3 regions of the Yersinia intermedia genome follow, and region 3 is predicted to be linked to each of the others. Evidence: predicted binding sites of a transcription regulator. Region 3 holds the regulator's gene; each other region holds the start of a gene.

Region 1 (10,807 bases), 1.0 Mb from region 3:
CCCATCGCCTGTGACACCCTATCTAGCCTGCGTTGTGCCAACTGTGGTTGTAATGTCAGTGCCGCTGCACAAAGTAGCAGGCCAAACGCAATAAAGCGTATCGGGTAGCTCATTCCCAGCCAGTAAGCTCCCCAACCGGACAGATAACCGGTTTCCGCCCCAAACGCATTACCCAGTGACAGCAAGGCAAATAGCCATACCAACGGCGCACGGCCAAACCAGCCCACGACACCGTAGATGACGGTACCCAAAAGCAGTAATACTGAAATGCGCCCACTACCGTTATCCAGCCACACGCCGAGTTGGCCGATGGCGGCTGCGGTAAATATTACGCCGAGAAAGAGTACGGCCTCATTACTGTAGATCTTACTGGCGTCTCGCCGGCGGCGGTTAAAGCCCCAACCGTAAAAAGCGGCGGCCAATATCGCAGTGACCACCACCCGTACCGGGGGATCGAAGCGGAAAAACTGGCTTATCCAGTTGAGCAGGAAAGTATCAGCCATCAGGCTGCCAATGGCGATAACCAGCGAAGCCAGTGCGGCAAGAAAGGCGTAACCGGCTAATCTGCGCCAGTCAAAAGGTTGAATATCGATATTCTGTAACAGACGTTGATGCTCGCCCTCAGGGATAACGCCTTCACTGGCCCATCCACTCAGGGTTTTACGCACCACAGCGGCATTTTTCTTACTGAGTTTCATGTGTTTGCCTTCTCATATTTCTATCCTGCCGGAACATTAACCGATCATTATGGACTGAGCTACTTTATATTGGAGATAGCGGGTATAGCGGTTGTCGCTGGCTGTGTATAATGCACGCCGCCAAAGTACCAGAGAGGTTTATGTGTCTGCTGATAAAAGTTTGTCTTCTGAATTTGATTCGCCTGCTGAATACAGTGATGAGTACTGGATGCAGCGGGCGTTGACGCTGGCTCTGCGGGCGCAGAATGAGGGGGAAGTCCCGGTAGGTGCGGTGTTGGTGCTGGGTAATCAGGTTATTGGTGAAGGGTGGAATAAATCTATTCGCGATAACGACCCTACCGCTCATGCAGAAATCATGGCGCTACGGCAAGGCGGGCAGGTGGTGCAGAATTATCGCCTGCTGGAAGCCACGCTATATGTGACGCTGGAGCCATGCGTAATGTGTGCCGGAGCCATGATACACAGCCGGATCCGTCGCTTGGTCTATGGGGCTAATGATTTAAAAACCGGTGCTGCCGGTTCGCTGGTGGATATCTTGCACCATCCGGGGATGAATCATCAAATAGAGGTCAGTGCCGGGGTACTGGCAGAGACGTGTTCCCACCAATTAAGTGCTTTTTTCCGCCTACGGCGTGAGCAGCAAAAGGCGTTGAAACTCGCGCAGCAAGCCTCTACCCGTCAGCCATGACTCGGCCCATCCGTGGGCCTCTCCCTCTACGGAGCCACTGCTGGCAGCATCTTAGTTATTGATTGACCAGCCTGGGCCGACAACGGGATAAGCTTTACCCAGTTCTGCTTCGATAGCGGCATGTTGGGCTGCTTTTTTCTCTCTTTCCTGCAAATATCCCACCAGACTGACCTGATAACGACGGATGTTTTCGACATAGTTATAAGCCTCATGACCACGGGCGTAACCATAGGTGGTGCTTGGGTAGTAGCGTTTTTGACTCAACATGGGTAAACGCATTTTTACATCAACCCAACTGTCTGGATTACCATTCTGATTTTTAGTCAGGCGACGAGCATCCAGCATGTGGCCATAACCTAGATTATAGGCAGCCAGCGCAAACCAGATACGCTCATCTTCTGGAATGGTCTCCGGCACTTTTTGCATTAACCGCTGCAAGTAAATGGAACCGCCTTTAATGCTTTCCTCAGGATCAACCCGGTCTTTAACCCCTAAACCATCTGCTGTGGCGCGGGTTAGCATCATCAAACCGCGCACGCCAGTGGGCGAGGTGGCTTGCGGGTTCCAATGGGATTCTTGATAAGCAATTGCTGCCAGCAGTTTCCAGTCAATTTCCCCGGCATGTTTTTCAAACAAGGATTGGAAAGCGGGCAACACACTGTCGATGGCTGAGAGGAATGTTTTGGTATCGACATAATCAAAGCTACCGACATGGCCGAGATATTTTTCTTCCAGCCGTGCCAGACTGCCGTCTTCAACCATCTGGCTGTAGAAATCGAGCATTGCGGCATACAGGCTGTCATCATCCCCCTTTTGGAAATACCAAGTGACTGGCTCTTCATCTGTGACATCAAAAGCAACCGCCAATTGCGGGTGGATGCGTTGCAGTAGGGCGATTGTCACCGAATCACCCAAGGTATAGTCAAGTTTGCCGTCCGCGACCTGTTCCAGTAACTCTTTGCCAGAACGATCAATGGATGATCCCCAGTTAAGATCGGGATATTTGCTCTGCTTAAGTTGTTTGAGGGTGGTCATATGGGCTGAACCAGAGGCGACAATCAACTGACCCTTCAGATCACTGAATGATTTTGGCCGTGGTTTACCCAGTCGATATACTAATTGTTGCGAGACTGAATAATAGGCAGGGCCGGTACGCGCCCGATTAAGACGCTCACGGTTATAAATTAGCCCGGCAGCCAGCATGTCTGCATCATCGCTATCAAGTGCATCAAACAAGTCATCAATATTATGATGCGGGGTAATGACTAGCTTAACCCCCAGATAGTCGGCAAAACGTTTGGCTAGCTCGTAGTCAAGACCGGAAGGGCCATCCTTTCCGGTGAAGTAGATAAGTGGTGAGCTAATCGTGCTAACACGTAGCTCGCCACGGGCTTTTATACGGTCTAGTTGTCCTTCTTGACTACTGCGCCAGGGAATATTGGGCCACAGCGCGAGGGCCAGAAGTAAGGCAACTACACCGATAACAAAGTAATTTAATTTTATGCGCGTCAAATAGTTATCTCTCGGCAGCGCTCTTTATGTGTGTGTTGTGAAGTAAGAATCGACATGGTTAAATCCCCAGTGGAGTGGCATTTTGCGCAACAAATCGTCAGTGTGCAACTTTATTGCGAGCTTATTTATCTGCTATTCATCTTCTAGAGATAACGACAATTTCTGACGCAATTATTAATAATAGCTACGCAAACGGTTTCGTCGGAGGTTTAGATTCACTATAATGGCGCGCGTTTTCCCCTGTTTTGCGCCAATAAATGCTGCGCCCAATGAAGTGCTGTTCCAGTCGCTTCGAAGAGAGAGAAACTTAGATTATGGAAATACTGCGTGGTTCGCCCGCTTTGTCGGCTTTTCGCATTACCAAACTGCTGTCCCGTTGCCTGGATGCTCACCTTTTAGTGAGTGATATCTACGCCGAATATGTTCACTTTGCCGATGTTAGCGCCCCGTTAAGTGCTGATGAACACGCCAGACTTCAACGGCTGCTTAAGTATGGACCCTCTCTCCCTGAACACGCACCGGAAGGGCGTTTGTTACTGGTTACGCCAAGGCCGGGGACCATTTCTCCGTGGTCTTCCAAAGCGACGGATATCGCGCACAACTGTGCGTTGCCACAGGTTCTGCGTCTGGAACGTGGTCTGGCCTTCTATATTCAAGGCCCAGAGCTGAATGAAAGCCAATGGCAACAATTGTCGGCGCTGCTGCATGACCGCATGATGGAAACGGTATTCACCGATTTGCAGCAAGCAGAGCAGTTATTCTCTCATCATCAACCCGCGCCAGTACAACGGGTGGATATCTTGGCGCAGGGCCGCAGTGCACTGGAGCAGGCCAATATTAAGTTGGGTCTGGCTCTTGCTCCTGATGAAATTGACTACTTGCTGGCTGCCTTTACCGGCCTGGGGCGCAACCCGACGGATATTGAGTTGTATATGTTTGCTCAGGCAAACTCTGAGCATTGCCGCCATAAAATCTTTAATGCAGATTGGATAATCGACGGTGTTTCTCAGCCTAAAACACTGTTTAAAATGATCAAAAATACCTTTGAACACACACCGGATTACGTGTTGTCAGCCTATAAAGACAATGCGGCGGTGATGGAAGGTTCTCAGGTCGGGCGCTTCTTTGCTGCACCTGATAATGGCGTTTATGGTTACCATCAGGAAGCTGCGCATATCCTGATGAAAGTAGAAACTCATAACCATCCGACGGCAATTTCACCTTGGCCGGGTGCCGCTACGGGATCAGGTGGCGAAATCCGTGATGAAGGTGCTACCGGGCGTGGCGCTAAACCTAAAGCCGGTTTGGTGGGGTTCTCTGTTTCTAACCTGCGTATTCCCGGATTTGAACAGCCGTGGGAAGAGAATTTTGGTAAGCCGGATCGCATTGTGACCGCACTGGATATCATGACCGAAGGCCCACTGGGCGGCGCGGCCTTTAACAACGAATTTGGTCGCCCGGCGCTGCTGGGCTACTTCCGTACTTATGAAGAGCGCGTCAATAGTCATAACGGCACTGAGTTACGTGGTTACCACAAGCCGATCATGTTGGCCGGTGGGATCGGTAATATTCGGGCCGACCATGTACAAAAAGGCGAGATAACAGTCGGTGCCAAGCTGGTGGTGCTCGGCGGCCCGTCAATGAATATCGGTCTGGGTGGCGGCGCGGCCTCTTCCATGGCCTCTGGCCAGTCAGATGCGGATCTGGATTTTGCTTCAGTACAACGTGATAACCCGGAAATGGAACGCCGCTGTCAGGAAGTGATTGACCGCTGCTGGCAGTTAGGTGATCACAATCCGATTTTATTTATTCATGACGTCGGTGCGGGTGGGCTGTCTAATGCCATGCCAGAACTGGTCAGCGACGGTGGTCGTGGTGGCCGTTTTGAACTGCGTGACATTCTTAATGATGAGCCGGGCATGAGCCCGCTGGAAGTGTGGTGTAACGAGTCTCAGGAACGTTATGTTCTGGCCGTTGCCCCTGCGCAGATGGCTCAGTTTGATGAAATTTGCCGTCGTGAACGTGCGCCCTATGCCGTCATTGGTGAAGCCACGGAAGAAAAACATCTGACACTGAATGACCGCCACTTCGATAATCAGCCAATTGACATGCCTTTGGATGTCTTGCTGGGTAAAACGCCGAAGATGCTGCGCGATGTCACCCGCCTTCAGGCGCAGGGTGATGCAGTGCAACGTGCTGAGATAAGCATCGCTGATGCGGTCAAACGGGTGATGCATTTACCGGCAGTGGCAGAGAAAACCTTCTTGATTACCATTGGTGACCGTAGTGTGACCGGTATGGTGACGCGTGATCAAATGGTTGGCCCGTGGCAGATTCCGGTGGCTGATTGTGCGGTCACCAGTGCCAGTCTGGACAGCTACTATGGTGAGGCGATGTCATTGGGCGAACGTGCGCCAGTGGCATTGCTGGACTTTGCCGCCTCGGCCCGTTTGGCGGTAGGTGAAGCACTGACCAATATCGCAGCCACTCAGATTGGCGAGCTAAAACGCATTAAACTGTCAGCTAACTGGATGTCAGCAGCCGGTCATCCGGGTGAAGATGCCGGTTTGTATGACGCGGTGCGTGCGGTGGGCGAAGAGCTATGCCCTGCGCTGGAGATTACTATCCCGGTGGGCAAAGACTCTATGTCGATGAAAACCCGCTGGCAGGAAGGTGATGAGCAGCGCGAAATGACGTCGCCGCTCTCTCTGGTCATTACTGCCTTCGCCCGTGTTGAGGATGTTCGCCATACAGTGACACCACAGTTACGCACCGATAGAGGCGATAACGCGCTGTTACTGATTGATTTAGGTGCAGGCCACAATGCGCTGGGTGCAACCGCACTGACGCAAGTCTACCGTCAGTTAGGTGATAAACCTGCTGATGTGCGCGATGTACAGCAACTGGCGGGCTTCTTTAACGCGATGCAGTGCTTAGTAGCCTCTCAGGCTTTATTGGCCTACCACGATCGCTCTGACGGCGGCTTGCTGGTGACACTGGCTGAGATGGCCTTTGCCGGTCACTGTGGGGTGCAAGTTGATATTCACACCTTGGGTGATGACGCGCTGGCGGCACTGTTTAATGAAGAACTGGGTGCGGTGATTCAGGTTCGTGCTGAACAACGTGCCGCAGTGGAAAAAGTGCTGGCAGATCACGGTCTGGCAAACTGTGTTCACTATCTGGGCCGTGCTGTTGAAGGTGATAGTTTCGATATTCTCAGTGGTACTGAGGTGGTATACCGCGAGAAACGCAGTACTCTGCGCTTGTGGTGGGCAGAAACCACCTGGCAAATGCAGCGCCTGCGCGATAACCCTGATTGTGCTGATCAAGAGCATCAGGCTAAACAGGTTGAAACTGATCCGGGCTTGAATGTCCAACTGACCTTTGATCCCGCAAAAGATATCGCTGCACCCTATATCATCAAGCAGGTTCGGCCAAAAGTGGCCGTATTGCGTGAGCAGGGTGTTAACTCCCACGTAGAAATGGCTGCCGCCTTCCATCGTGCCGGGTTTGATGCAATCGATGTACATATGAGTGACCTGCTGGCCGGCCGAACTGATTTGCAATCATTCCAGACCTTAGTGGCCTGTGGTGGTTTCTCTTACGGTGATGTGCTGGGTGCGGGTGAAGGTTGGGCGAAATCTATTCTGTTTAACAACCGGGTTCGTGATGAGTTTGAAGCCTTCTTCCATCGCCCAGAAACATTGGCATTGGGGGTCTGCAACGGTTGTCAGATGATGTCTAATCTGCGTGAACTTATTCCAGGGGCTGAACATTGGCCACGCTTTGTCCGCAACCTGTCTGATCGCTTTGAAGCGCGTTTCAGTTTGGTTGAAGTGGCCAATAGCCCATCGCTGTTTATGCAAGATATGGCCGGATCTCGCCTGCCTATTGCGGTTTCACACGGTGAAGGGCGGGTTGAAGTGCGTGATGCGGCACATCTGGCGCTGCTTGAGCAGAACAATCTGGTGGCTTTGCGCTTTGTGAATAATCTGGGGGAAGTGACTGAGGTTTATCCGGCTAACCCGAATGGCTCAGCTCACGGGATTACTGCGGTGACTAGCGCCAATGGGCGGGCAACAGTAATGATGCCGCACCCAGAGCGGGTCTTCCGCACGGTCAGTAACTCATGGCATCCAGAAGAGTGGGGCGAAGATAGCCCATGGATGCGTATGTTCCGTAATGCGCGTAAGCAATTGGGTTAAGTGAATCAGCCTTGATTGTGATAACAGGGGCATCAGTTGATGCCCCTTTTTTACGCATGCTGATAAGGGCTTAAGATATATTCATTTATCTTTAATAACTTGAGTCATACCCCGAGGTCTGATTCGCTAATGTCATATGAAAGGTTTTGCTAGAAATCTGGTGGTCGGTTGCCAATCCTGTAACAACTAATCGATAGTTCCCAGGCGGCAAATTCACTAAAAACAAGGTCATATTCTTAGAGCGATTATCGATAAGTGTCGCAGTCTGTGTTTTCTCATCATCATATTGATCATAGAGATAGGTCGTAATTAGCAGGTGTTCAAGCGTTGTTACCGTCATCGGTATCTCACCCGAACTGTTTTCGAGCCAATAATGTGTTTGCACGCCATGTACGGAAAAATTATCAGTGAGAATATGACTATTATTTATCAGTATGGGTTTTACCCGTAAATCTTCAAGGGTTATAGGTTGTGCCATTACAGATAAATTGATCAACATAATGTTGGCGAGAATCATAAGACTGATTTTCATATGAGTACCTTCCTAATGATAAGTTGTGCAACTCCACGGCAGATACCTGTGAATCACCTTATGGGCATAAACCATTACCAGTGTTTTCTTTTGCTGTACGTTGGCAATTTCTTGTCGGTACCTGAGTCAAGTAATCAACGTGACTCATTCTTGTGAGTTATTAAACATCATAATTTATAAAGTAATAATGATTTAAACAGCATGCTTCCAAAGGGAAGAGTAACAGGCAGCCAGAGATACACGGATAATTAAATGCCATCATGACTTTTTAACTTGTTGATTCTAAATCACTTTATTATTTTGTCGGTAAATTGCGACAATAGCCCGATAATCTGTCTCAAATAGGAGACATATAAGTATTTGATTTATATAATATTTATTTAATCAGGGAATTGCTGTCGTGAATAGACGACAAAACAGCGGTAATTGATAAAAGCTGGCGGGTGACACCTCGGTGATAATCTTCTTAATTATTTTATTCTCTTTTTAAATCATAAGTTTAATATTTTTTTGATAAACTTGGCACGCAAGCTGCATTATTACTTACAGTTGCTCATTCAACTTATTATGATAGTCCCGCGATTAAGCGGAATATGCGCTTCATAAACCATCGAATGATGCCTAAGACTGGTACCTATCGTCCACCAAACCGATATCGTGTGAATTCACTTTATCAAACATCGGACGACACGTTGAGTGAGGTACCGCCTATGTCCTGCTGTGATGAATGGTTCATCAATTTTGGACATGTTTGGATGCTATTCGTCTCATCCTCCCGATGATTGCTTCGGCTTCATCAAACTGGAGACGATGTTTAAGGGCATCCACATATTCTGCGACGGGGCAATTTATTGCCCCGTTGTCACATCTATACCCGCCATACTTCACGAATTATTCAGGGTATATTACGGTCAAAGATAAGCTAAGCTCGCCGTTTTTACTGCAAATAACAATAAAAGCAGGTCTGATGATGATATCTGACGATATGGACAAGCAGCCTTAATTAAAAGCACTTAGCTCAAAGCCAGGTGCTTTTTTTTTATCTCAATCAAGAGACATTGTTCCTGGTACATACCCAATAGATTTCAAGTTGTGGGCAGGCGACAAACGAGATACAAATCGGTCGGGAACCGATTGAACAGTATTTCTGCTAGCCCGCAGGGTGAGCCTCAAGGATGAGGCTCATTAATCCCAATGAGCTGACATCAGTCAGTGATTCGGGTTATTGAGTGCAATCAACACACCTGCAACTTAAAATATGACGGGTAATTGGGCCACAAGCATTGTAATCCTCACGCAGTCAGTTAGCATCACCACAGAATGATAGGTAATGAGATGATTTCGTTGAAAAGATGGCGTTTATTCCCCCGTTCTTTACGTCAATTGGTGCTCATGGCATTTCTGTTGGTGCTGTTACCTTTATTGGTGCTGGCATATCAGGCTTATCAAAGCCTTGACCACCTAAGCACGCAGGCGGCCGACATTAATCGTACTACGCTGGCAGATGCGCGGCGCAGTGAGGCGATGACCAGTGTGGCGCTCGAAATGGAGCGTAGCTATCGCCAGTACTGCGTATTAGGTGACGCAACACTGGCAAAGTTATATCAGCATCAGCGTAAACAGTACGCTCAAATGCTTGATACTCACGCCCCTATCCTGCCAGATGCCCGTTACTATCAGACCCTGAGCGGTTTACTGGCACAACTTTCTGATATTAAATGTAAAAACAGTGGCCCGGAACAAAGTGCGTCAACGCTGTTGGAGCAGTTCTCCCGCTCGAATGCCGAGATGGTACAGGCAACGCGCGATGTGATTTTCTCCCGTGGTCAGCAACTACAAAAAGATATTGCCGAACGTGGGCAATTCTTTGGTTGGCAATCCCTGTTGCTGTTTTTAGTCAGCGTACTGTTAGTGGTGTTATTCACTCGGATGATAATCGGGCCGGTTAAAGGCATTGAGCGGATGATTAATCGCTTGGGTGAAGGGCGGCCATTGGGTAATACTGCGCTGTTTAAAGGGCCACGCGAGTTACGATCACTGGCACAACGTATTATTTGGCTCAGCGAGCGCTTAGCGTGGTTAGAGTCACAACGCCACGAGTTTTTGCGCCATATCTCTCATGAATTGAAAACACCATTAGCCAGTATGCGCGAAGGGACTGAATTGTTAGCGGATGAGGTTGCCGGGCCGTTGACGCAAGATCAAAAAGAAGTTGTGGCTATCCTTGATAACAGTAGCCGCCATTTGCAATTATTGATTGAGCAATTATTAGACTATAACCGTAAACTGGCAGACGGCCCCGGCGAACATGAAAATGTTGAGCTGGCAGAAATGGTCGAGGATGTTATTTCAGCCCACAGTTTACCTGCAAGGGCCAAGGCTCTGCGCACCGAAACGGATCTTCAGGCGGACATTTGTTGGGCAGATCCGACACTATTAATGCGGGTATTGGATAATCTCTACTCCAATGCGGTGCACTATGGCGAGGAATCCGGTACCATTTGGATTCGCAGCCGTCGGGTGAATAACCGCGTACAAATTGATATTGCCAATACTGGGGCTCCGATCCCGCGTTCTGAAGAAACCATGATATTTGAGCCTTTTTATCAGGGAAGCCACCAGCGAAAAGGGGCTGTCAAAGGCAGTGGATTGGGGCTGAGTATTGCCCAGGACTGCATCAGACGTATGCAGGGCGACTTGCAACTGGTGGCCGTTGATTACGCTGCGGTCTGCTTTCGTGTTGAATTGCCACTAACCGCCGAGAATGAATGAATAATGTACAAAAGGTCTATGAGCAGCGTTATTAAAAAGACCGTCTTTTTATCATGTCCGACATCAACTGCGGCAGCGATGCCAGCGGCTAAATCTGCTATGGGTATTTTTTGGCAAGCTTTGTTGCTGGCTCCACTTTTGCTCACTGGATGTAGTGATAATCCAGCCAGTAGCCGTTTTTCACAAGCAGTACAGATGGTCATACCGGAAACGAAAATTGTTGATTATCGGACCTTATCTTGCGATGTGTTATGGGATCTTGATGATAAAGAGACGTTGGAGAACTCCCTTTACTGGCTACGGGCAATGGATTGTGCTGAACGCTTGGGTTCTACTCAAGCACGAGTATTAGCGAAGTCACTACCGGTAACGGCATGGCCTTCGGCCTTTAAGCAGGGCA
Region 2 (10,807 bases), 710 kb from region 3:
TACCTGCAACGCCAATGATTTTGGGGATCGTCTTTATGCTTGACGCCGCAGGGGGTTGGCTGCAACTCCAACTTCTTTGGGTATATACTAAGTCCCTGCTTTTCATCTATAGGGCAGTAAGCTGCCGGAGAACAAAGTGAAAATCCTGGTTGATGAGAATATGCCGTACGCGGATGTGCTATTCCGGCGTTTAGGTGAGGTACAGGCAGTGCCGGGGCGACCAATTCCTCGTGAAGCACTGATTGGTGCAGATGCGCTGATGGTGCGATCGGTCACCAAAGTGAATGAGGCCTTGCTGCAAGGCACGTCAATTGGCTTTGTGGGTACAGCAACTGCCGGTACCGACCATGTCGATGATAACTGGCTACAGCAACAAGGAATTGGTTTCTCTGCGGCCCCCGGCTGTAACGCCATTGCGGTTGTGGAATATGTTTTTTCTGCACTGATGATGATGGCTGAACGCGATGGTTTCCAATTGCGTGACAAAACCGTCGGCATTGTTGGGGTGGGGAATGTCGGGGCCAGATTGAATGCCCGGCTACAAGCCTTGGGGGTGCGTACTCTGTTGTGTGATCCGCCACGGGCAGACAGGGGTGATAATGACACCTTCTGGCCGCTGGAAAAACTGGTGCGAGAGGCAGATGTCCTCACTTTCCATACACCGTTGAATAAAACCGGCCCTTATCAAAGTCTGCACATGGCGGACGATGAATTACTGGCAGCCCTGCCGGATGGCCGCATTCTGATTAATGCCTGTCGCGGAGCGGTGGTGGATAACGCTGCGCTGCTTCATGCGTTGGAGAAAGGCAAGAAACTCAGTGTGGTATTGGATGTGTGGGAACCGGAGCCAGAGTTATCTTTGCCGCTGTTAGGGCGGATTGATATCGGGACACCGCATATTGCCGGCTATACGCTGGAGGGCAAAGCGCGCGGTACCACACAAGTATTTGAAGCTTTTAGTCAACATCTGGGGCAGCCGCAGTCGGTAGAGCTAGCCTCCTTGTTGCCTCAACCGGAGTTTAGCCACTTGAGGCTGAACGGTGAGTTGGATGAAGGCAAATTAAAACGATTGATGCACTTAGTGTATGATGTGCGCCGCGATGATGCACCGCTGCGCCATGTTGCCGGCATCCTCGGTGAGTTTGATCGGCTGCGCAAGCACTATCAGGAGCGGCGCGAGTGGTCATCGCTCTGCGTGCAATGCGATAATGTGGCCAGTGCCGAACTGTTGCAGAAATTAGGCTTTAGTACACAGTTATTATAAGCCCGGTATAAACTTTAATTTATTGATTGTCAGGCGGTTTTTTTACCACCTTTCTATTTCAATCGATCTTAGTATCTGAATGAACCCTTGTAATTTAATGAACGTTAGTGGAGAAAACCAACATGTCTGACGGCTGGAATATTGCTCTGTTAGGAGCAACGGGCGCAGTAGGTGAAGCTTTGCTGGAGCTGTTAAATGAGCGCCAGTTCCCGGTTGGTGAATTGTATCCTCTGGCCAGCGAACGCAGCGCCGGTGCGTCTGTGCGCTTTAATGGTAAAAGTTTGCTGGTGGAAAATGTTGCTGAATTTGACTGGTCTCAGGTGCAGTTAGCTTTCTTTGTTGCCGGGCGCGAAGCCTCACAGCAATACGCTGAAGAGGCGGCGAATGCAGGTTGTCTGGTTATTGACAGCAGTGGCCTGTTCGCGATGGAACCGGACGTACCGCTGGTGGTGCCAAGTGTAAATCCTCAGGTGCTGGCAGAATATCGCAATCGCAATATTGTGGCCGTGGCCGATAGCCTGACCAGCCAGTTGCTGACTGCGATTAAACCACTGACGGAACAGGCTGGGTTGTCCCGCTTGCATGTCACTGCGCTGATTTCAGCCTCCGCTCACGGCAAGGCTGCTGTGGACGATCTGGCCGGTCAAAGCGCCAAGCTGTTAAATGGCATTCCTGCTGAGCCAAGTATCTTCGCCAAGCAACTGGCATTTAACGTATTACCGCTGCTGGCTGATGAAGAGGGCAGTGTGCGTGAAGAACGCCGTTTGGTTGATCAGGTGCGTAAAGTATTACAAGACGAGGGTCTGCCTATCTCGGTGAGTTGCATTCAATCACCGGTATTTTACGGTCAGGCACAAGTGGTTCATCTGGAAGCTTTGCGCCCGATCTCCGCAGATGAGGCGCGCGGCGAACTGGAAAATTGTGAAGATATCCAATTATCTGAAGAGGATGATTATCCAACACAGGTTAGCGATGCCTCGGGCAGTGAGGTGCTGAGTATTGGTTGTGTGCGTAACGACTACGGCATTCCTGAAGTGTTGCAGTTCTGGTCAGTGGCCGACAACATCCGTTTTGGTGGCGCATTGATGGCGATTGAAACGGCGGAGCGCCTGTTGCAGGAGCAACTATACTGATGTCCGAACTTGAGTTGGCTCAGCAACAAGACGTCGTGGCTGAAACGGCCAGTATAAAAATTGCGCTGGGTATTGAATATAACGGCAGCCGCTATTTTGGTTGGCAACGCCAGTTAGAGGTTGCCAGTGTGCAGGCTTGCCTGGAGGCCGCTTTATCGAAAGTAGCCAATGAACCCATCGGTGTATTTTGTGCTGGGCGCACTGATGCTGGCGTACATGCCACCGGGCAGGTGGTGCATTTTGTCACCACGGCGGTGCGTAAAGATGCCGCCTGGACTATGGGGGTTAATAGTCATTTACCTTCAGATATCGCCGTGCGTTGGATAAAAACAGTGGATGATGATTTTCATGCCCGTTTCAGCGCAACCGCCCGCCGTTATCGCTATATTATTTTTAACCATCGCTATCGCCCGGCGGTTTTGGCGCAAGGGGTAACCCATTGCTACCTGCCGCTGGATGCGGAAAAAATGGAACACGCTGCGCAATGTTTACTCGGCGAGAATGATTTTACCTCATTTCGCGCGATACAGTGCCAGTCTCGTACGCCATGGCGAAATGTAAAACATGTCAAAGTTACCCGACATGCCGCGTATATCGTGGTAGATATCAAGGCCAACGCTTTTGTCCATCATATGGTGCGTAATATTGTTGGTAGCCTGATTGAGATTGGGTGTGGTAATCAGGATGTCAACTGGATGGCCGAGTTGCTGGCACTGAAAGACCGATCACGTGCTGCGGCAACGGCGAAAGCCGAGGGGTTGTATTTAGTCTCTGTTGATTATCCTGAACGCTTTGCTCTACCAATGGCGCCAATGGGGCCACTCTTTTTGGCAGATGACTGATTTCTCTACATTGATGAGTGAGCTCGCCTCGGGCTAAGGAATACCTAAGGAAGTTCAGTTAACCTCACTCAATCAAAGCATAGGTATGTTTACCACTCGAGAGTATTTATGGAATTTATACGTTTCGTTATTGATTTTATTTTGCATATTGATGTTCATCTGGCGGAGCTGGTAGCGCAGTATGGGATTTGGGTTTACGCCATTTTATTCCTGATCTTATTCTGTGAAACCGGTCTGGTGGTGACGCCGCTCCTGCCGGGGGATTCTTTGTTGTTTGTGGCCGGGGCGCTGGCATCATTACCTTCCAATGATATTAACGTACACGTTATGGTGGCATTGATGGTTACCGCCGCTATTTTGGGCGATGCCGTTAACTACACCATTGGTCGGGTGTTCGGCGAGAAACTATTCAGTAACCCAGATTCAAAAATTTTCCGCCGCAGTTATCTGGAAAAAACCCATCAGTTCTACGAAAAGCATGGCGGTAAAGCGATTGTTTTGGCACGTTTTGTCCCGATTATCCGCACTTTCGCGCCGTTCGTCGCCGGAATGGGGAAAATGTCTTATCGCCACTTTGCGGCTTATAACGTGATTGGGGCGTTGGTATGGGTGCTGTTATTCACCTATGCTGGTTATCTGTTTGGTAACGTACCTATCGTGCAGAACAATCTGAAATTGCTAATTGTTGCCATTATTGTGGTGTCAATTTTGCCGGGTGTATTTGAGGTTTGGCGGCATCGGCGCGCGCAATCACGCCAAAAAAATCAGTAAAAACGTTACCTAAGCCGTGGGTTCGACCAGTTTTTTATCTACACTGTCGAGCCAATATGGTTTAATGAGTAACATTTATGGTCTGTTCCTGCGGACAACCCGAGTTCCAGTGCCTTAGCCACGTTGTCATGGCGTGTATCTCAGGCATTTTTTATTGGGATGTTTTCAGGGAGATGGTTAAAGCATGAACAGCGGACTGGCAACAGCCAGGTTCAAACAGAAAGGTCATCGATGAGCTGGATTGAACGAATTCTTAACAAAAGCAATATTACACAAACCCGTAAAGCGAGTATTCCTGAAGGGGTGTGGACTAAATGTGACAGTTGCGGTCAGGTGCTTTACCGTGCCGAGTTAGAGCGTAATCTGGAAGTTTGTCCTAAGTGTGATCACCACATGCGTATGACAGCCCGTTCACGGTTACATATGCTACTGGATGCAGGCAGTGAAGTTGAATTGGGTAGCGAACTGGAGCCGAAGGATATCCTGAAATTTAAGGATTCCAAGAAGTATAAAGATCGCATTTCTGCTGCACAAAAAGACACGGGTGAGAAAGATGCCTTGGTTGCCATGAAAGGAACCTTGCAGGGCATGCCTATTGTTGCCGCTTCATTTGAATTTGCCTTTATGGGTGGGTCAATGGCGTCAGTGGTAGGTGCTCGTTTTGTGCGTGCGGTTGAGCAGGCGCTGGAAGATAATTGCCCGTTGGTGTGCTTCTCTTCCAGTGGTGGTGCTCGTATGCAGGAAGCATTGATGTCACTGATGCAGATGGCAAAAACCAGTGCTGCTTTGGCTAAAATGCAAGAGCGTGGCTTGCCGTACATTTCTGTGCTGACAGACCCTACCATGGGTGGCGTCTCCGCCAGTCTGGCAATGTTGGGTGATATCAATATCGCAGAACCTAAAGCCTTGATCGGTTTTGCTGGTCCACGGGTTATTGAGCAAACTGTTCGGGAAAAACTGCCGCCGGGCTTCCAGCGCAGTGAGTTCTTGATTGAAAAAGGCGCTATCGACATGATCGTTCGTCGCCCGGTGATGCGCCAGACAATTGCCAGTATCTTGTCTAAATTAACGCATCAGCCACAACCTAGTGTGATTGAGAGCAAAGCCGATACTGCACAGGCGGATAATCAGGCCGAAGCCTGATTACTCACGCGGGCATCACCCTGATAAGGTGATGCCCGGTTGTTGTGCATGGTCGCAACTTAAGCTTTATAGCTTTAAAAAAGAAAATATTTACCCAAAATAATTCGAGTTGCAGGAAGGCGGCAATTGAGTGACAACTTGGTTGTAAACCATGTTGAACATCGCTGCTTGCAGCGGCCTCGCAGAGGCGAGGCCCATGGATGGGCCGAGCAACGAAAGCAGTCAATGCACATGCAGCTTGAAGTCTGATGGGTATAAAGGCCAGTGACGGGACTCATGAAAAACCATCAAATCCCCAAAGCCACGTCGCCTTTGGCCGCGTGGCTTTACTATCTTGAACGTTTGCACTCTCAACCAATCGAGTTGGGTCTGGAACGTGTTAAACAGGTTGCTGAGCGTTTGGATCTGCTTAAACCTGCCCCAAAAGTCTTTACCGTTGCTGGTACCAATGGCAAAGGCACCACCTGTTGTACCCTGGAATCAATCTTACTTGCGGCGGGTCTGCGGGTCGGGGTTTACAGCTCACCTCACCTTTTGCGCTATACCGAGCGAGTTCGTATTCAGGGGCAGGAATTGTCTGAGGCTGAACACAGCCACTCTTTTGCTCAAATTGAAGCCGGGCGCGCGGGTATCTCCCTGACTTACTTCGAATTTGGCACCTTATCAGCGCTGCAATTATTTAAGCAGGCTAAGCTTGATGTAGTGATTCTGGAAGTGGGGTTGGGTGGGCGTTTGGATGCGACCAATATAGTCGATTCTGATGTTGCGGCTATTACCAGTATTGCCATAGACCATACTGACTGGTTGGGCTTCGATCGAGAAAGCATTGGCCGCGAGAAAGCCGGTGTTTTCCGTGCGGGGAAACCTGCCGTGGTTGGCGAACCTGATATGCCGCAGTCGATTGCCGATGTTGCTGCGCAATTGGGGTCACAACTGTATCGCCGTGATGACGCATGGTGGTTCAGCCAACAGGCACCATTTGATCAACAAAGAAATAGCTGGGATTGGCAGTGTGGTAACCATCAGTGGGCCAATTTGCCTTTACCAAACGTACCTTTGGCAAATGCGGCGACAGCTTTGGCCGTATTGCACTATTCCGGCCTGCCTTTAAGCGATGAGGTTATTCGCCAGGGCTTGTTGGCTGCCAGTTTGCCGGGGCGTTTTCAGGTTGTCAGTGAGCAGCCGCTGCTGATTTTGGATGTAGCCCATAACCCGCATGCAGCACGTTATCTCACTGACAGGCTGGCTCGATTACCGAAACACGGTAAAGTACGGGCAGTGGTCGGCATGCTATCAGATAAAGATATTGGCGGGACGCTGGCCTGTTTATCTGAACAAGTTGATGAATGGTATTGTGCGCCGCTTGAAGGGCCGCGTGGGGCGACTGCGGAGCAATTAGCCGAGCATCTGGTGCTATCACGCCAGTTTAGCGATGTAGAAACGGCCTGGCGTCAGGCGATGCAGGATGCGGAACCACAGGATGTGGTTATTGTCTGTGGTTCTTTCCATACTGTCGCTCATGTGATGGCTGTATTGGATTTATGACAGCTTGAATTTGTGACAACTTGAGTTTATCAAGGCATTGAATTGGGGAGTGCGAGTGGCAAGTAAGTTCCAGAACCGTTTAGTCGGGACCATAATTCTGGTGGCGTTAGGCGTGATTGTACTGCCGGGGCTACTGGATGGTAAAAAGAAGCATTATGAGGATGAGTTTGCGGCTATCCCATTAGTGCCAAAACCAGGCGATAGTCAGGAGATCGATGCGGTTGCTCCGGTCAGTCAACCTCTGCCTATCGCTCCACCAGAAGGTGCGGCGCAAGCCGTGGATGTCCCTAAAGATGATTCCGCCTCTCAGGCTGCTAATGATGCCGGTAACCTTTCGTCTGAACCGACTATCGTGGCACCGCCAGTGATACCAAGTAAGCCGGTTGAGGTGAAACCTGTTGAGAAGAAACCGGTTGAGGTCAAACCGGTACCGGTAGAGAAGAAACCGCAGGAAGTGAAACCTAAACCTGAGGTTCAAGCTGAGGTTAAGCCGGACGTTCAGCCACAAGTCAAACCGACCACAGAAGAAAAAGCACCGGTAGGGCAGGCTTATGTCGTCCAACTGGGCGCGTTGAAAAACGCCGCTAAAGTGAATGAAATCGTGGCGACGCTGCGCTTGTCAGGTCATCGGGCGTTTACGGTGCCTGCAACGCCAGTTCAGGGCCAGATAACCCGCGTGTATGTCGGGCCAGATGCGTCAAAACAAAAATTGCAATCTGCGCTGCCGGAGCTTAATTCATTAAGTGGTCTGAATGGGCAAGTTAAGCCCTACGGCACGGCGCGTTAAGGTTTATGCCGAGCGTTAAGATATCAGTGTGTATGGGGTTTTTGAGCTAAGTTTGTGCGGCGATTGTTGTTTTTAAAATCGCCGCACTTTAATTTGTCGTGGGTAAGAATTCCCCTACGCAAACGTTTTCTTTTTCTGTTAGAATTCGCCGCGAACAGGATGCAGCGGCGATTTCGTCATTGGAATAGCCATGGTCTGGATTGATTACGTCATTATAGGGATTATCGGATTTTCTGCGTTAGTCAGCTTAATCCGGGGTTTTGTCCGTGAAGCATTGTCACTTGTAACATGGGGGTGTGCGTTTTTTGTTGCCAGCCATTTTTACACTTACCTTGCTGTCTACTTCACGCGTTTTGAAGATGAAGTAGTTCGCAACGGAATTGCCATCGGCATTTTGTTCATCGCGACATTGATCGTCGGGGCTATTGTTAACTATGTGATTAGTTCGTTGGTTGAACGTACTGGGTTATCAGGAACTGACCGGGTGCTGGGTGTCTGTTTTGGCGCGCTGCGAGGTGTTCTGATAGTCTCTGCCATGTTGTTCTTTCTGGATACGTTTACTGGCTTTTCACAGAGTGTTGACTGGAAACAGTCACAATTGATCCCGCAGTTCAGTTATATAATCAGGTGGTTCTTTGACTACCTGCAGAGCACGTCGAGTTTCTTACCGAATCAATTACCGATTCGGAGCGGCTTATGAGGAAAAGACAACATGTGCGGTATTGTCGGTATCGCCGGTTTTGCACCGGTAAACCAGTCGATTTATGATGCGCTGACGGTGCTTCAGCACCGAGGCCAGGATGCTGCGGGCATCGTTACCATTGATGCCCATAATGGGTTCCGGCTGCGTAAAGCAAACGGCTTGGTGAAGGATGTATTTGAAACCCGGCATATGCTGCGCTTACAGGGGAATATGGGTATTGGCCATGTTCGTTACCCGACGGCTGGCAGTTCTAGTGCTTCCGAGGCTCAGCCTTTCTACGTTAACTCACCGTTTGGCATCACTCTGGCTCATAACGGTAATCTGACTAACGCTCACCAACTGAGAAAGGAATTATTCGAAGTTTCTCGCCGTCATGTGAACACCACTTCTGACTCAGAAATTCTGCTGAATATTTTTGCCAGTGAATTAGACCGTTTTCAACATTATCCGTTGGAGTCAGACAATATTTTTGCCGCTGTTGCTGCAACGCATCAGTTGATCCGTGGGGCATATGCTTGCGTCGCGATGATTATCGGCCATGGTATGGTTGCGTTCCGTGACCCTAACGGCATTCGTCCGTTGGTTATGGGTAAGCGCGCTTTGGCTGACGGCCGCAATGAATATATGGTCGCTTCTGAAAGTGTGGCACTGGATACTCTTGGTTTTGAATTCCTGCGTGATGTTGCACCAGGCGAGGCCGTGTATATCACGGAAAAAGGCCAGTTGTTCACCCGCCAGTGTGCTGAAAATCCGAAATATAATCCGTGCTTGTTTGAGTATGTTTATTTTGCTCGCCCAGACTCCTTTATGGATAAAATTTCTGTTTACAGTGCGCGCGTGCGCATGGGGCAGAAGTTGGGTGCCAAAATTGCCAAACAGTGGGAAGACCTGGATATTGACGTTGTCATTCCTATCCCGGAAACCTCTTGCGATATCGCGCTGGAAATCGCCCGTATTCTGGATAAACCGTACCGTCAGGGGTTTGTGAAAAACCGTTATGTTGGCCGTACCTTTATCATGCCTGGTCAACAGGAACGTCGTAAATCAGTGCGCCGTAAACTCAATGCCAACCGCGCAGAGTTCCGTGATAAGAACGTCTTATTAGTAGATGACTCTATCGTGCGTGGCACAACGTCGGAACAAATTGTCGAGATGGCGCGTGAGGCTGGGGCGAAGAAGGTCTATTTCGCCTCTGCTGCACCGGAAATTCGTTTCCCGAATGTGTATGGCATTGATATGCCAAGTGCGAACGAATTGATTGCCCATGGTCGTGAAGTGGATGAAATCCGCCAGTTGATTGGTGCCGATGCACTGATTTTCCAGGATCTTAGCGATCTTATCGAGGCAGTACGCGAAGATAACCCAGACATCATCCAGTTTGAGTGCTCGGTCTTTAACGGCGTTTACGTGACTAAAGATGTCGATCAAAGCTATCTGGAATATCTTGAGTCGTTACGTAACGATGATGCGCAGGCATTACGTAATCATAACGAAGCCGAGAATCTGGAGATGCATAACGAAGGGTAATACCTGTCATCTTTCACGTTGCAGATGTGTTGGCCTCGGCCAATTCACGCTGCATCTTGAAATTTATTCGGTATATTCAGTAATCGGCAGCGTATGAATCAAAAAGGTGCAACCAGCGTTCCGGCGCGGTGCACCTTTTTTGTTATCTACCCGAGGGCCTTGAGAATTGTGGCAAAACGGGGCCAATAACTTGCTAATCCGCACTTGATACGGCAAAGTCTGGCGATATTTCTTTATGTTATGCTCATTCTATAAGGCATAACGTCAGCGCGAGGCGGTACCCCATGAAACGACTTATTATCGGCATTAGCGGTGCCAGCGGTGCCATTTATGGTGTACGGCTATTACAGGTGCTACAACATGTCGAGGGCGTGGAAACCCATCTTATTCTCAGTAATGCGGCGCGCCAAACGCTGGCGTTGGAAACTGAGCTCAGCGTGAAGGATGTGCAGGCACTGGCCGATGTTGTACATGACTCACGTGACATTGCTGCTTGTATCTCATCTGGGTCATTCAAAACCTGTGGCATGGTCATTTTGCCTTGTTCAATCAAAACGTTATCTGGCATTGTCCATAGCTATACCGACGGTTTGCTGACCCGCGCTGCTGATGTGATCTTAAAAGAGCGCCGCCCCTTGGTGTTGGGTGTGCGCGAAACCCCGTTGCATTTAGGGCATTTACGCCTGATGGTACAAGCCGCTGAGCTGGGCGCGATCATTATGCCGCCGATGCCTGCGTTTTATCATCGACCACAAACCATTCAAGATATTATTGATCAGACCGTTAATCGGGTTATCGATCAATTTGATATCGAACTACCTGAAGACCTGTTTACGCGTTGGCAAGGTAGTAATTAACATTTTTCCCTTAATTGATACATTTGTGCAACATCGCACTGAAATGGGGCGGATAATGCACCACAATGATCCTGTTTGAGAAGGTGTGTCAGGGGATGCGTTCCGTATTCGATTTTTGCGTACAACTTGATGCTGGTATTTAGCGGTGATCGTGCTAATTAAGCAGTAGTGAAATTAGCTTTATCGCCAGATGATTACTGGCACGATTACTGCAAATTGGTTTATGAACGCTCTG
Region 3 (10,807 bases):
CCAACGGCTTTATCTGCTAGCACTGGGTCAATATTATGCATTTGCTTAATAACGTGGTCGCTATTATATAGAACAAACATAATTAGCAGGGAAACGCATAAAGCCAGCCAAAAACCTTGCCTGACTTGATGGGCAATCTGATTGCGCCGCCCGGAACCGTTGAGCTGTGCAACTGTTGGGGTAAGTGCCAACAACAAACCATGGCCAAATAAAATAGCCGGTAACCAGATAGACGTCCCCACCGCTACTGCGGCCATATCCGTTGCACTGACAGAACCCGCCATAATAGTGTCAACTACACCCATGGCAGTTTGAGACAATTGCGCGATGACGACGGGAATAGCGAGAGCCAATAAGCTACGCGCTTCGACGATGTACTTCTGCACGTATGCACCTTTCTCTACCCGTCGCCCTTCAATATACAGGGGTGTTGGCTGCCCTTGCTCACTCCCGTCACTTAGTTATCTAAGCTCCTGGAGGTTCACGCGGTTGCCGCCTAGCTGTATCTCGAAGTAACTTGGGTATAACCTAGTTATGATTTCAATAACGACTGTTTATCGCGCAATGGGCGATAAATAAAATAGCGGAAAAACTATAAAGGATTGTACCTGCTCATCGCGCTTAAGCAATCTTTGTCGCTAATTATCAGCTAAATACCGCTTATCTGTTTTTTTAGTCTAAGTGGTTTGGTTTTCCTTATCTTCTGAGGCAAAATCAAGGCAGAGAATCTTTCTTTTTATAGATAACTGATAAGAGGCATGGCGTATGTTTACCGGTATTGTTCAAGGCACCGCGCCGGTGGTTGCCATCGAGGAAAAATCAAATTTCCGTACACATGTAGTAGAAATGCCAACGGAGATGCTGCCTGAATTAGCCTTAGGTGCTTCTGTTGCTCACAATGGTTGCTGTCTGACAGTCACCGCCGTTGAGGGTAATCGGGTTAGCTTTGATCTAATGAAGGAAACACTGCGCATTACCAATTTGGGCGATATCAAGGTTGGTGATACCGTTAATTTGGAACGTGCGGCTAAATTCAGCGATGAAATTGGTGGGCATCTCATGTCTGGCCATATTATTTGTACTGCTGAAATTGTCAAAATATACACATCAGAAAATAATCGTCAGATCTGGTTTCGTATGCCCAGCTTTGATTTAATGAAATATGTATTACACAAAGGCTTTATTGGCATTGATGGTATCAGCCTAACCATTGGTGAGGTCGTCGGGAACCGTTTCTGTGTGCATCTGATACCCGAAACACTGTCGCGTACCACATTAGGTAAAAAGCGTTTGGGGCATCGGGTAAATATCGAAATAGATCCACAAACTCAGGCGGTAGTGGACACAGTCGAGCGGGTATTGGCGCAGCGGGAGATGGTACATGCTACGCCGGTAGTTGATAAGGTCACTCACGGATAAACGTGGTCTTAACCGAGATAAAGTGATTAAGAATAGGACAGGGGAGTCAATATACCTGTCCTATTTTCACTTTTAACGCGGTACGCGAATCCCACCATCCACTCCGTTCGGGCTGAATAACACTTGCCACAGTTGGATATCTCTGGCGCGGAATGCCCCCGCACAGGCATTGAGATAATAACTAAACATCCGCTCAAATCGTGACGAGTAATTCTCCGCCAGGCTTGGCCACGCGGCTTGAAAACGTTCATACCACGCCATCAGGGTGCGATCATAATCAGCGCCAAAATTATGCCAATCTTCCATGATAAAATAAGGCTCACTGGCGTTAGCAATATGTTTTACTGACGGCAGGCAGCCATTGGGGAAGATATATTTATTAATCCACGGATCAATACTCAGATCGGTACGATTAGCGCCGATGGTGTGCAGTAAGAACAGGCCATCTGGCTTCAAATTGCGGTTTACGACATCAAAATAGGTGTGATAGTTCTTTGGCCCGACATGCTCGAACATACCGACAGAAACAATCCGATCGAATTGTTCGTTCAGATCACGGTAGTCTTGCAACAAAATAGTGACGTCCAAACCTTCACCGCGTTTTTGTGCCAGTTTTTGTTGCTCAGCCGAAATGGTAACACCGGAAACGGCAACCCCGTAATGCCTGGCGGCATAAGCGGCGAGGCCCCCCCAACCACAACCGATGTCTAGTAACGTCATGCCCGGAGCCAATTGCAGCTTTTCGCAGATCATCCGCAGTTTATTTTCCTGCGCTTGCTCAAGGGTCGTGGCATCTTTCCAGTAAGCGCAAGAGTATTGCATATTTGAATCAAGCATTAGGCTAAACAGATCATTACCCAAATCGTAATGTTCTTTACCGACAATCCAGGCTCTTTTCTTCGATTGCAAATTAATAATGCGCGCGGCAGCAATACGTAAAGTATCTTTGAAATGGTGTGGAAGTTGATGCTCCAGTCCAGCTCTGAGAACCCGTTGGAAAAAGATATCCAAGCGGTCACATTCCCACCAACCGTCCATGTAACTCTCACCTAATGCCAAAGATCCTTCTTGCAATACCCGCTTAAAAAAATCAGGGTTATTAACTCTAATGTCGAAAGGGCGAGGGCCATTAATTTCAATATCAGCCCGGTTCAGCATTTCTTGTATAATGCGAAACCACGGGGTTTCTTGAATACTCTGGTCTTCTATACAGGATGAACTCATAGCTTCTCCATCACTTTCTTCTGACTTATGACCCGCGATACATGCAGATTCATACCAATAAGGTTGTCGTGACCTTGGTGTCTAATATCCGTAACGGACAGAGGAAGATTAAGAAGAAACCCTAATAAAAATTGGTTTAGGGCAACTCATCCTTAAGAGTAAATGTGACGCAATCCACGCGCCCAGAAGGTACTTAAGTTAATGCTTTTTTTTAATGGTATTGTATCTGGTTAAATCGAGTATAGGCTTGCCGGGGCGCTTTCTCAATAATAAATCGTCCCCGGCTCGCGTGTTCCTTAGTGACTATTTCCATTGGGAATTAATTCACTTCACCTATGGCGCTACCGCTGTGTTAGCGGCGCTTGTTATTCGGCTCATCCTTGGGCCTCGCCTCGTTGAGGCCGCCACAAGCCGCCTTCAAATCGGTTTGCGACCGGTTTATCGCCCGAATTACTTACTTATCTAAGCACATCACGTCTCATCCGCTTGCGGCTTTGCTGTAATGCCGATGACTTTGGTTACCGGATTAGTATGATTTTTTTCTTTTCGCAATGCGTAGCAATGAATGCCATAACCTAAAAATGCCAGAACCACTGTTGATAGCATCACGGTCACTGTTGCCAGCAATGGCTGGCTGATATAGGCCGAGACCACCATACTGGCAACAAAACACAACCCAAGCTGAAGGGTATTTTGCAGCGCGGCTGCTTTACCTGTGTTCGCTGGAAAGGGCATTAATGCATTCGCTACGATAATAGGGTAGCAGGCACCATTAACCAGCGCCATTATGCAGAATGGAATAAGTAAGGTCAGTAGGGTCGGCGTGGTTAACGTTGCTATCAGATAAAGTGCAATCATGCTGACCGCATAGCCTGCCAACAGCCACGGCAGCAAGGTGTTGCCCTTGATCCGGGCAAGAGCACTGCGGCAACCAAACCCGCCTAACAGGAAGGCCAGGGTCTGGGGGACATAACTTAATCCGATGACATTCGGGCTATAACCCATATCACCGAGAATAAAAGGTGAACCGGTTAACCAGGCAAAGAAACCGGCACTACAGGCAGCAAACATCATCACGTTGCCACTGAATGTTGCCGACTTAAGCAACTGCCAGAAACTGATTTTGGTGCTAATTCGTGTCGCATTATCCTGAGCAGTTTTTTTGCGTTCGCTCAATCGTGCCGTCGGGATCAGCAGCAGCAGTGTAACGGCCAGTAATACGACAAAAATTGCACGCCAACTGAAGTGGTTTAATAACCAGGCTCCCAGCAGCGGGGCTAATGCAGGAGAGAGCGCCACTAACGGCATAATGGTAGCGAACACCCGATTGGCCTTGCCGTCGCGATACCGATCTACCACTAACGCCTGCCAACTCACGGCAGCAGAACACACCCCCACTGCCTGAATGAAGCGCAGGATGAGTAATTGTGTCGCATTTTCAACCCACAAAACCCCCAGACAGCCGAGGGCAAATAATCCCAAACCAGCTAGCAGAACCGGTTTGCGGCCTAACTTATCCGATACAGGTCCCCAGATAAGCTGAGCGATTGCGAACCCCGCGAGGAAGATACTTAAACTGGCGCTGATAGCGCCGGCAGATGCTTGTAGCTCTTGTTGCATTGCGCCAAAAGCGGGCAGATACATGTCGGTGGCCAGATAACCCAACATACTCAGACCGGCCAGATAGAACATAAAACCAGACGACGTTTTCATTCTTTATTTCTCTTTATATCCTTCGTCCTTGGAACCGCAGAGGTGCTAGTTGCCGCGCCAATGACGTTGGCTAAATTATAATTTTTGCAGGCAAAACTTCTGTTACTGAAAATTAATTGCGGTGGGCATTCTATCGATGAGAAATTCGGTTGTGAAACGCTAATATTTGCGCCATGCTGTTAAAAATTTTGATAGCAAATTTGTGATGGAAAAGGTGAAAAACAATGTGGTCTGAATATTCACTGGATGTGGTGGACGCAGTAGCCCGTACCGGGAGTTTCAGTGCTGCTGCGCAAGAATTGCACCGCGTGCCGTCTGCGATTAGTTACACGGTGCGTCAGTTGGAAGAGTGGCTGGCCGTCCCGCTGTTTGAACGGCGTCATCGCGATGTGGAATTAACCGAAGCGGGTGTGGTTTTTATTAAAGATGCTCGCGATGTTATCAAAAAAATGAATAACACACGCCGCCAATGCCAACAAGTGGCGAATGGTTGGCGTGGGCAGTTAAATATAGTGATAGATAAAATTGTTAAGCCACAGCGTAGTCGCCGCTTAGTGTTGGATTTTTATCGACATTTTCCTGATATTGAGCTGCGGGTACGCTATGAAGTCTTCAACGGTGTGTGGGATGCGCTGGTGGAGGGGCAGGCGGAAATGGCCATAGGTGCTACCCGCGCGATCCCCGTCGGTGGGCGATTTGTTTTTCGCGATATGGGTTTTTTAAGTTGGCATTGTGTGGTGAGCATCGATCACCCTTTAGCCCGGTTAACTGGGCCACTTAGTGATAATCAGTTACGGCCTTATCCCTCACTCTGTCTGGAGGATACCGCCCGCAACCTACCTAAGCGTGACACCTGGACTTTAGCTAACCAGCAGCGATTGGTGGCTCCAGACTGGGCAACGGGAATCGACTGCCTGTGTGCGGGGTTATGCATTGGAATGGTACCAGCGCACATGGTGTCGCCGTTGATTGAACAAGGGAAGTTAGCGGCATTGACGTTGGTAGAACCGCTGCCCGATAGCCCATGTTGTTTGGCGTGGCAGCAGAACAACCACTCGCCCGCATTGGCCTGGCTACTCGAGTATTTGGGTGACAGTGTCACGCTGAATGCTGAGTGGCTGAAAGATGACGGTGAATTATCATTCAATGAGCAAGAGGTGATTGCGCGAACTTAGCACCGGTAGCGTTGCATGCTACCGGCGAAAGAGCATTAACGGCGGTAGTCGCGGAACGGGCCATCGGCAACGGAGCGGCGCTCAACCAGTTTAGGATGTACCTCAATGGTCTGCGGATCTTCACGTTTGCTGACAATACGATCAAGTAACATGGCAAAGGCGGTTTCACCCAAACGCTCTTTTGGCTGGTGAATCGTGGTCAGTGCTGGCGAGAAATAGCGAGCATTACGCACATTATCATAGCCGATCACCGAAATATCTTGTGGTACCCGTAGGCCCAACTCATCAGCAGCACATATTGCACCCATGGCCATAATATCGCCGCCACAGAATACCGCTGTTGGGCGATGCTTTTGTGTCAGAATTTGATGCATTGCTTTATACCCGGATTCAGGCTCGAAATCCCCTTGCACCACCCATTCATCACGCAGTGTGATATTGGCCTCTTCCAACGCTTTCAGGAAGCCCTGATGGCGACCACCACCGGTATTACGGGCTAACTGACCAGGGATAGCACCAATGTCACGGTGACCGCGCTCAATCAGGTAACGGCCCGCTAAATAGCCACCTTCAAAGGCGTTATCAATAATAGAGTCAGTAAAATCGCCACGAGCCGTACCCCAATCCATAACGACCATTGGGATATTACGATAATCCTCTAACATCCCTAGCAGTTGTTCAGGATATTCTGAACACATCACCAGCAGCCCATCGACACGTTTTTGCGCCAACATCGCCAGATAGGCTTTTTGTTTGTCCAGATTATTATGAGAATTACATAAAATCAGGGTGTAACCCTTGCTGTAACAACTGTTTTCGACGGCTTCAATCACTTCAGCAAAATAAGGTGCTTCACTGGATGTTGCCAGCAAACCAATTGATTTGGTGTGATTGACTTTCAAACTGCGAGCCACAGCGCTGGGCGAATAATGCAGTTCTTTAATGGCAGCCCACACGGCAGCCTTCGTGTTTTCGGCGACGAAACGAGTTTTGTTGATAACGTGCGAAACGGTGGTGGTGGACACACCCGCGTGTTTGGCCACATCTTTAATCGTTGCCATAAAAAGAATGACTCCTAAGCTTACCGGTTACAGTAGGGTAAGTATTATGTTAATCGTTTGCCTGCAATACTCGAAAACCACTCAGACACAAACACGATATTAGGCTGGGAAGTTGAATCAGCGGGTTGTCTGAAAGTATTTATTGGACGTTATTAGTCGGTATGCAGTTATGAACTGCGAATTTTGTCTGATCTGGAGGAAAAGTGAAAGGGGTAATCAAAGTTATAAAGTGCGTAATGAGCACAAGATTTTTTTTCTGAACTGTGGGAAAATAATTTAACACACTAACTATGTGCCTTTATCTTACTACAAACTAACCGGCTAAGGAGTTTTTATGGATACCAATCTGAAAATGTCGCTGATTACGACTGTTGGTGCGCTGGCGATGATTATTGTCTTTAGCTTCGTGGCAGTAATGAATTAATTGAGCCGCTTGCCGGTGTGAAGTGATAAGTAGGGCGGGTAAACCCGCCCTTAATTATTGTTACGAGTAATGCGCCGGTCTGTTGTCGCCGTATCAGGCTAAATTTTTCTCAACGAAAGACCAGTTAACCAGTGCCCAGAAGTTCTCCAGGTATTTTGGTCGCGCATTGCGGTAATCAATGTAGTAAGCATGTTCCCACACATCGACAGTTAACACCGGTTTATCAGTGGTGGTCAGTGGTGTTGCTGCATTAGATGTACTGACAATCGCCAGCGTGCCATCTGCTTTTTTAACCAGCCAGGTCCAGCCAGCGCCAAAGTTTTTTACTGCCGCATCAGTAAACTGTGCTTTAAATTCAGCAAAAGAACCAAATGACTGATTAATAGCATCGGCAACCTTACCCGTAGGTTCGCCACCACCATTAGGTGACAGGCAATGCCAGTAGAAGGTGTGGTTCCAGACTTGGGCCGCATTGTTAAATACCCCACCATTAGAGGTTTTTACAATCTCTTCCAACGTCTTACCCGCAAACTCCGTGCCTTTAATCAGATTATTGAGGTTAACCACATAGGTGTTGTGATGCTTACCGTAATGGTATTCCAGTGTTTCAGCTGAAATGTGGGGTTCTAGCGCATTTTGCGCATAAGGTAATGCCGGTAATTCAAAAGACATAGCTCTCTCCTTTCGGGGTTGCTCAGGGTGTTTGCTCCTCAAATCACATCAATTGCCGTTGGCAGCTATGTGGCGAAGAGCGGTTAAAGCTTAATTGTTGTATTTTTGTTGTGGGTATTAATCTTAACAACTTTCATCAGGAATGACAGAGATAACCTCACTGTTTGATGAGCGATAGCGTGAAAGTCATACAACGGGTTTAACACGTGAAGGGGCTTATTGTGCTATAGGCACCCGGTGGTGCTACCGGGCGCAAACTGAAGTCTTAGCGGATGGTTTTTGGTGTGACCACGCGGCGTGCGCCAACGTAATGATCTTGCCAATAGTCATTGTCCAGCATGCTGATACGAATTTCTTCGCCGGTACGCGGGGACTGAATAAACTTGCCATTACCCAAATAGACGCCCACATGATCGGCGACACCACGGTTAGCAATATTGAAGAATACTAAATCACCGCTTTCCAACTCAGCACGTTTTACGGGGGCGGCGTCACGCAGGTGATACATCTCGTTAGCCGTGCGTGGCATCTTTATTCTGATCACGTCTTTATAGGCGTAATAGATAAGCCCGCTGCAATCAAAACCGGTATTAGGAGAGGTGCCACCCCAGCGATAAGGTTTACCAACTTGTTTCATTAGTTTGCTCATCGCGGTCTGCTTGGCATGTTGATAGCGTTTTTTATGTGCCGGACTGAGCTTAATTTTACTATTAGCGACTAATTCGCTAGCGGCTTTGCCTTGGGTTTTATTTCTGTGCCGGCCGTAAGCGACTTTTTCTGTTTTTTTAACTGTGGTCACTTTTTTATTGGCTGCGGTTTTAATATTGGTTTTTTTTGTCGTGGTTTTACTGACTTCTTGTGCTTTTTTCTTCATCGTTTTAGTGGCGTTGGCAGCAATTTTCTTTTTATCGTTGCTGGCCGCTGTTTTAGCCGTTGTCACTTTGCCCGAGGTGGTTTTAGTGTTGGCGACTTTTACTTTTTTGCTGCTTTTATCGGCTTTACGCTTTTTACGATCATCCGGGCTGGCCTGGCTGACCTGTCCTTTCTTCTGCTCAGCCGAGACGTGAGCCTGCGGTGACGCATGCGCCAAATTTAAAAATAGCTGGGTAAACAGCAGCACAAACAGCGTAAATATTAAACGCATAATAACGCTACCAACCTTGCCCTAAGATGAATATGAAGAGTCACAGTATTGCCGAAACTCACGATATAAAAAAGCGCAGAGCGACATGATTTTAATCGATATTGTGAGAAAACATTAATGAATGAGTAATTGCCGTTTTTTCACACGTCTAATGGCCTTAAATCAACCATACGTCAACGAGTTATGTCCTTCGTACTTGAATTTGCTGGGGGCGTTACTCTCACTCCCTGCGCAGATTAGCATAAATACGAGCCAAATCGGGTATCTACTGATGTGCCATTCACATGTAACTGACTTGCCATGCTAATTACTGTAGTCATAACAGCAAGTATTCTTAAGAGCCCCATAAAGAAGATAATAGTGAATTAGTGGGATCAAAAATGTTATTCTAAATGCATATATTTGTAGCTGACAATATAACCATTCGGCCATAGAGTAAAGCCCCTGCAAAAGATGGCGTTTTATTCCAGTAGTGACAGTCGCTACAATAGGCCGGATGTAATAATTAAATTGAGCAATAAGGGCCTATTCCAGTAGGCGTAATTGTTGTAGCCACTATAGGGCTTGAGGAAGCAAGAAATGACGACGATTGATAAAATTCAGCGCCAGATAGCAGAAAACCCAATCCTGCTTTATATGAAGGGTTCACCTAAGCTGCCAAACTGCGGTTTCTCCGCTCAGGCTGTGCAGGCGCTGTCTGCCTGTGGTGAACGCTTTGCTTATGTTGATATCCTGCAAAACCCGGATATCCGTGCGGAACTGCCAAAATATGCTAACTGGCCAACCTTCCCACAACTGTGGGTTGATGGTGAACTGGTAGGCGGTTGTGACATTCTGATGGAAATGTACCAGCGTGGCGAACTACAGCAGTTATTGAAAGAGACCGCTGACAAATACCGTTCATCAGAAGAAAAACCTGCCGCAGAATAGGGCATGGATGTTTTCAGTGAAAAATAAAAAGGTGGCCTTTGGGCCACCTTTTTTGAAAGTAAAATTGTCGCCTTTTATCTCATGAACAATCTTAGCTCATGAACACTGCGCTATTCGGATTCCCCAGCCGGTATCGGCCAGCCACCCAGTTTCTTCCAGCGATTAACCAGTTCACAGAATAATTTTGCCGTTTGCATGGTGTCATACAATGCGGAATGCGCCTGGCTGCTATCAAACGGAATACCTGCCGTCAGACAGGCTTTTGCCAGAACGGTTTGCCCCAACACCAACCCACTGAGCGCCGCAGTATCAAAGGTCGCAAAGGGGTGGAACGGGTTACGCTTCAAACTGGCGCGTTCAGCCGCAGCCATCACGAAGCTGTGATCAAAGTTGGCGTTGTGTGCCACGATGATGGCCCGGTTACAGCCTTGATCTTTTAGCCCTTTACGTACGGCTTTAAAAATGGCGTGTAAAGCATCATGCTCACTCACTGCACCACGCAAAGGGTTGGTTGGGTCAATGCCATTAAATGCCAGTGCTTCTGGTTGCAGATTGGCGCCTTCAAACGGCTCTACATGGAAATGCAGCGTTTCATCCGGCAGTAACCAACCATCCTTGTTCATCTGCAAGGTTACCGCAGCAATTTCTAATAATGCATCAGTTTGCGCATTAAAACCGGCGGTTTCCACATCAATTACAACGGGGTAATACCCACGAAAACGGCCACTTAGGGCGTTAAGGTCACTTTTATCTACCATCAGTTTCTTATCTTCATCGAATTCAGCGCGCATTATGTCAAATTTTAGCGCGGGATGCAGGGGGGATATCGCGATGAGAAAAAAGGCACCTTAGGTGCCTTGATGCTAATCAGTTGCCAAGGCCGTGTCCGGCGCTCTTATTCTCGATTAACTCGATTTTATAGCCGTCGGGATCTTCGACAAAAGCAATAATGGTATTACCGCCTTTTACCGGGCCAGCTTCACGGGTGACATTACCACCCGCCTGACGAATTTGGTCGCAGGTAGCGGCGACATCATCCACGCCG

The links. Region 3 encodes PurR, which represses purine synthesis genes. Its sites were predicted from a motif close to CANGCAAACGTTTGCNTG; they were not measured.
Positions count from the first base shown of each region.
Region 1: the regulator PurR is predicted to act here: its motif matches at 3,084-3,101, upstream of purL (phosphoribosylformylglycinamidine synthase).
Region 2: the regulator PurR is predicted to act here: its motif matches at 7,601-7,618, upstream of cvpA (colicin V production protein).

Region 1 covers NZ_LR134116.1:1,179,095-1,189,901, forward strand. The annotation lists gene EL015_RS05570 (hypothetical protein) at 1-698, opposite strand, end outside; gene tadA (tRNA adenosine(34) deaminase TadA) at 802-1,386, shown strand; gene mltF (membrane-bound lytic murein transglycosylase MltF) at 1,438-2,898, opposite strand; gene purL (phosphoribosylformylglycinamidine synthase) at 3,213-7,103, shown strand; gene EL015_RS05590 (hypothetical protein) at 7,195-7,635, opposite strand; gene EL015_RS05595 (sensor histidine kinase) at 8,971-10,407, shown strand; gene qseG (two-component system QseEF-associated lipoprotein QseG) at 10,486-10,807, shown strand, end outside.
Region 2 covers NZ_LR134116.1:1,500,746-1,511,552, forward strand. The annotation lists gene pdxB (4-phosphoerythronate dehydrogenase PdxB) at 137-1,264, shown strand; gene EL015_RS07005 (aspartate-semialdehyde dehydrogenase) at 1,387-2,397, shown strand; gene truA (tRNA pseudouridine(38-40) synthase TruA) at 2,397-3,239, shown strand; gene EL015_RS07015 (DedA family protein) at 3,348-4,010, shown strand; gene accD (acetyl-CoA carboxylase, carboxyltransferase subunit beta) at 4,242-5,153, shown strand; gene folC (bifunctional tetrahydrofolate synthase/dihydrofolate synthase) at 5,430-6,698, shown strand; gene dedD (cell division protein DedD) at 6,754-7,485, shown strand; gene cvpA (colicin V production protein) at 7,676-8,185, shown strand; gene purF (amidophosphoribosyltransferase) at 8,198-9,715, shown strand; gene EL015_RS07045 (UbiX family flavin prenyltransferase) at 10,000-10,572, shown strand.
Region 3 covers NZ_LR134116.1:2,207,958-2,218,764, forward strand. The annotation lists gene EL015_RS10070 (MATE family efflux transporter) at 1-386, opposite strand, end outside; gene EL015_RS10075 (riboflavin synthase) at 766-1,419, shown strand; gene cfa (cyclopropane fatty acyl phospholipid synthase) at 1,492-2,643, opposite strand; gene punC (purine nucleoside transporter PunC) at 3,115-4,356, opposite strand; gene punR (DNA-binding transcriptional activator PunR) at 4,581-5,531, shown strand; gene purR (HTH-type transcriptional repressor PurR) at 5,567-6,592, opposite strand; gene cydH (cytochrome bd-I oxidase subunit CydH) at 6,927-7,016, shown strand; gene sodB (superoxide dismutase [Fe]) at 7,110-7,688, opposite strand; gene EL015_RS10110 (C40 family peptidase) at 7,954-8,832, opposite strand; gene EL015_RS10115 (Grx4 family monothiol glutaredoxin) at 9,412-9,762, shown strand; gene rnt (ribonuclease T) at 9,873-10,520, opposite strand; gene gloA (lactoylglutathione lyase) at 10,630-10,807, opposite strand, start outside.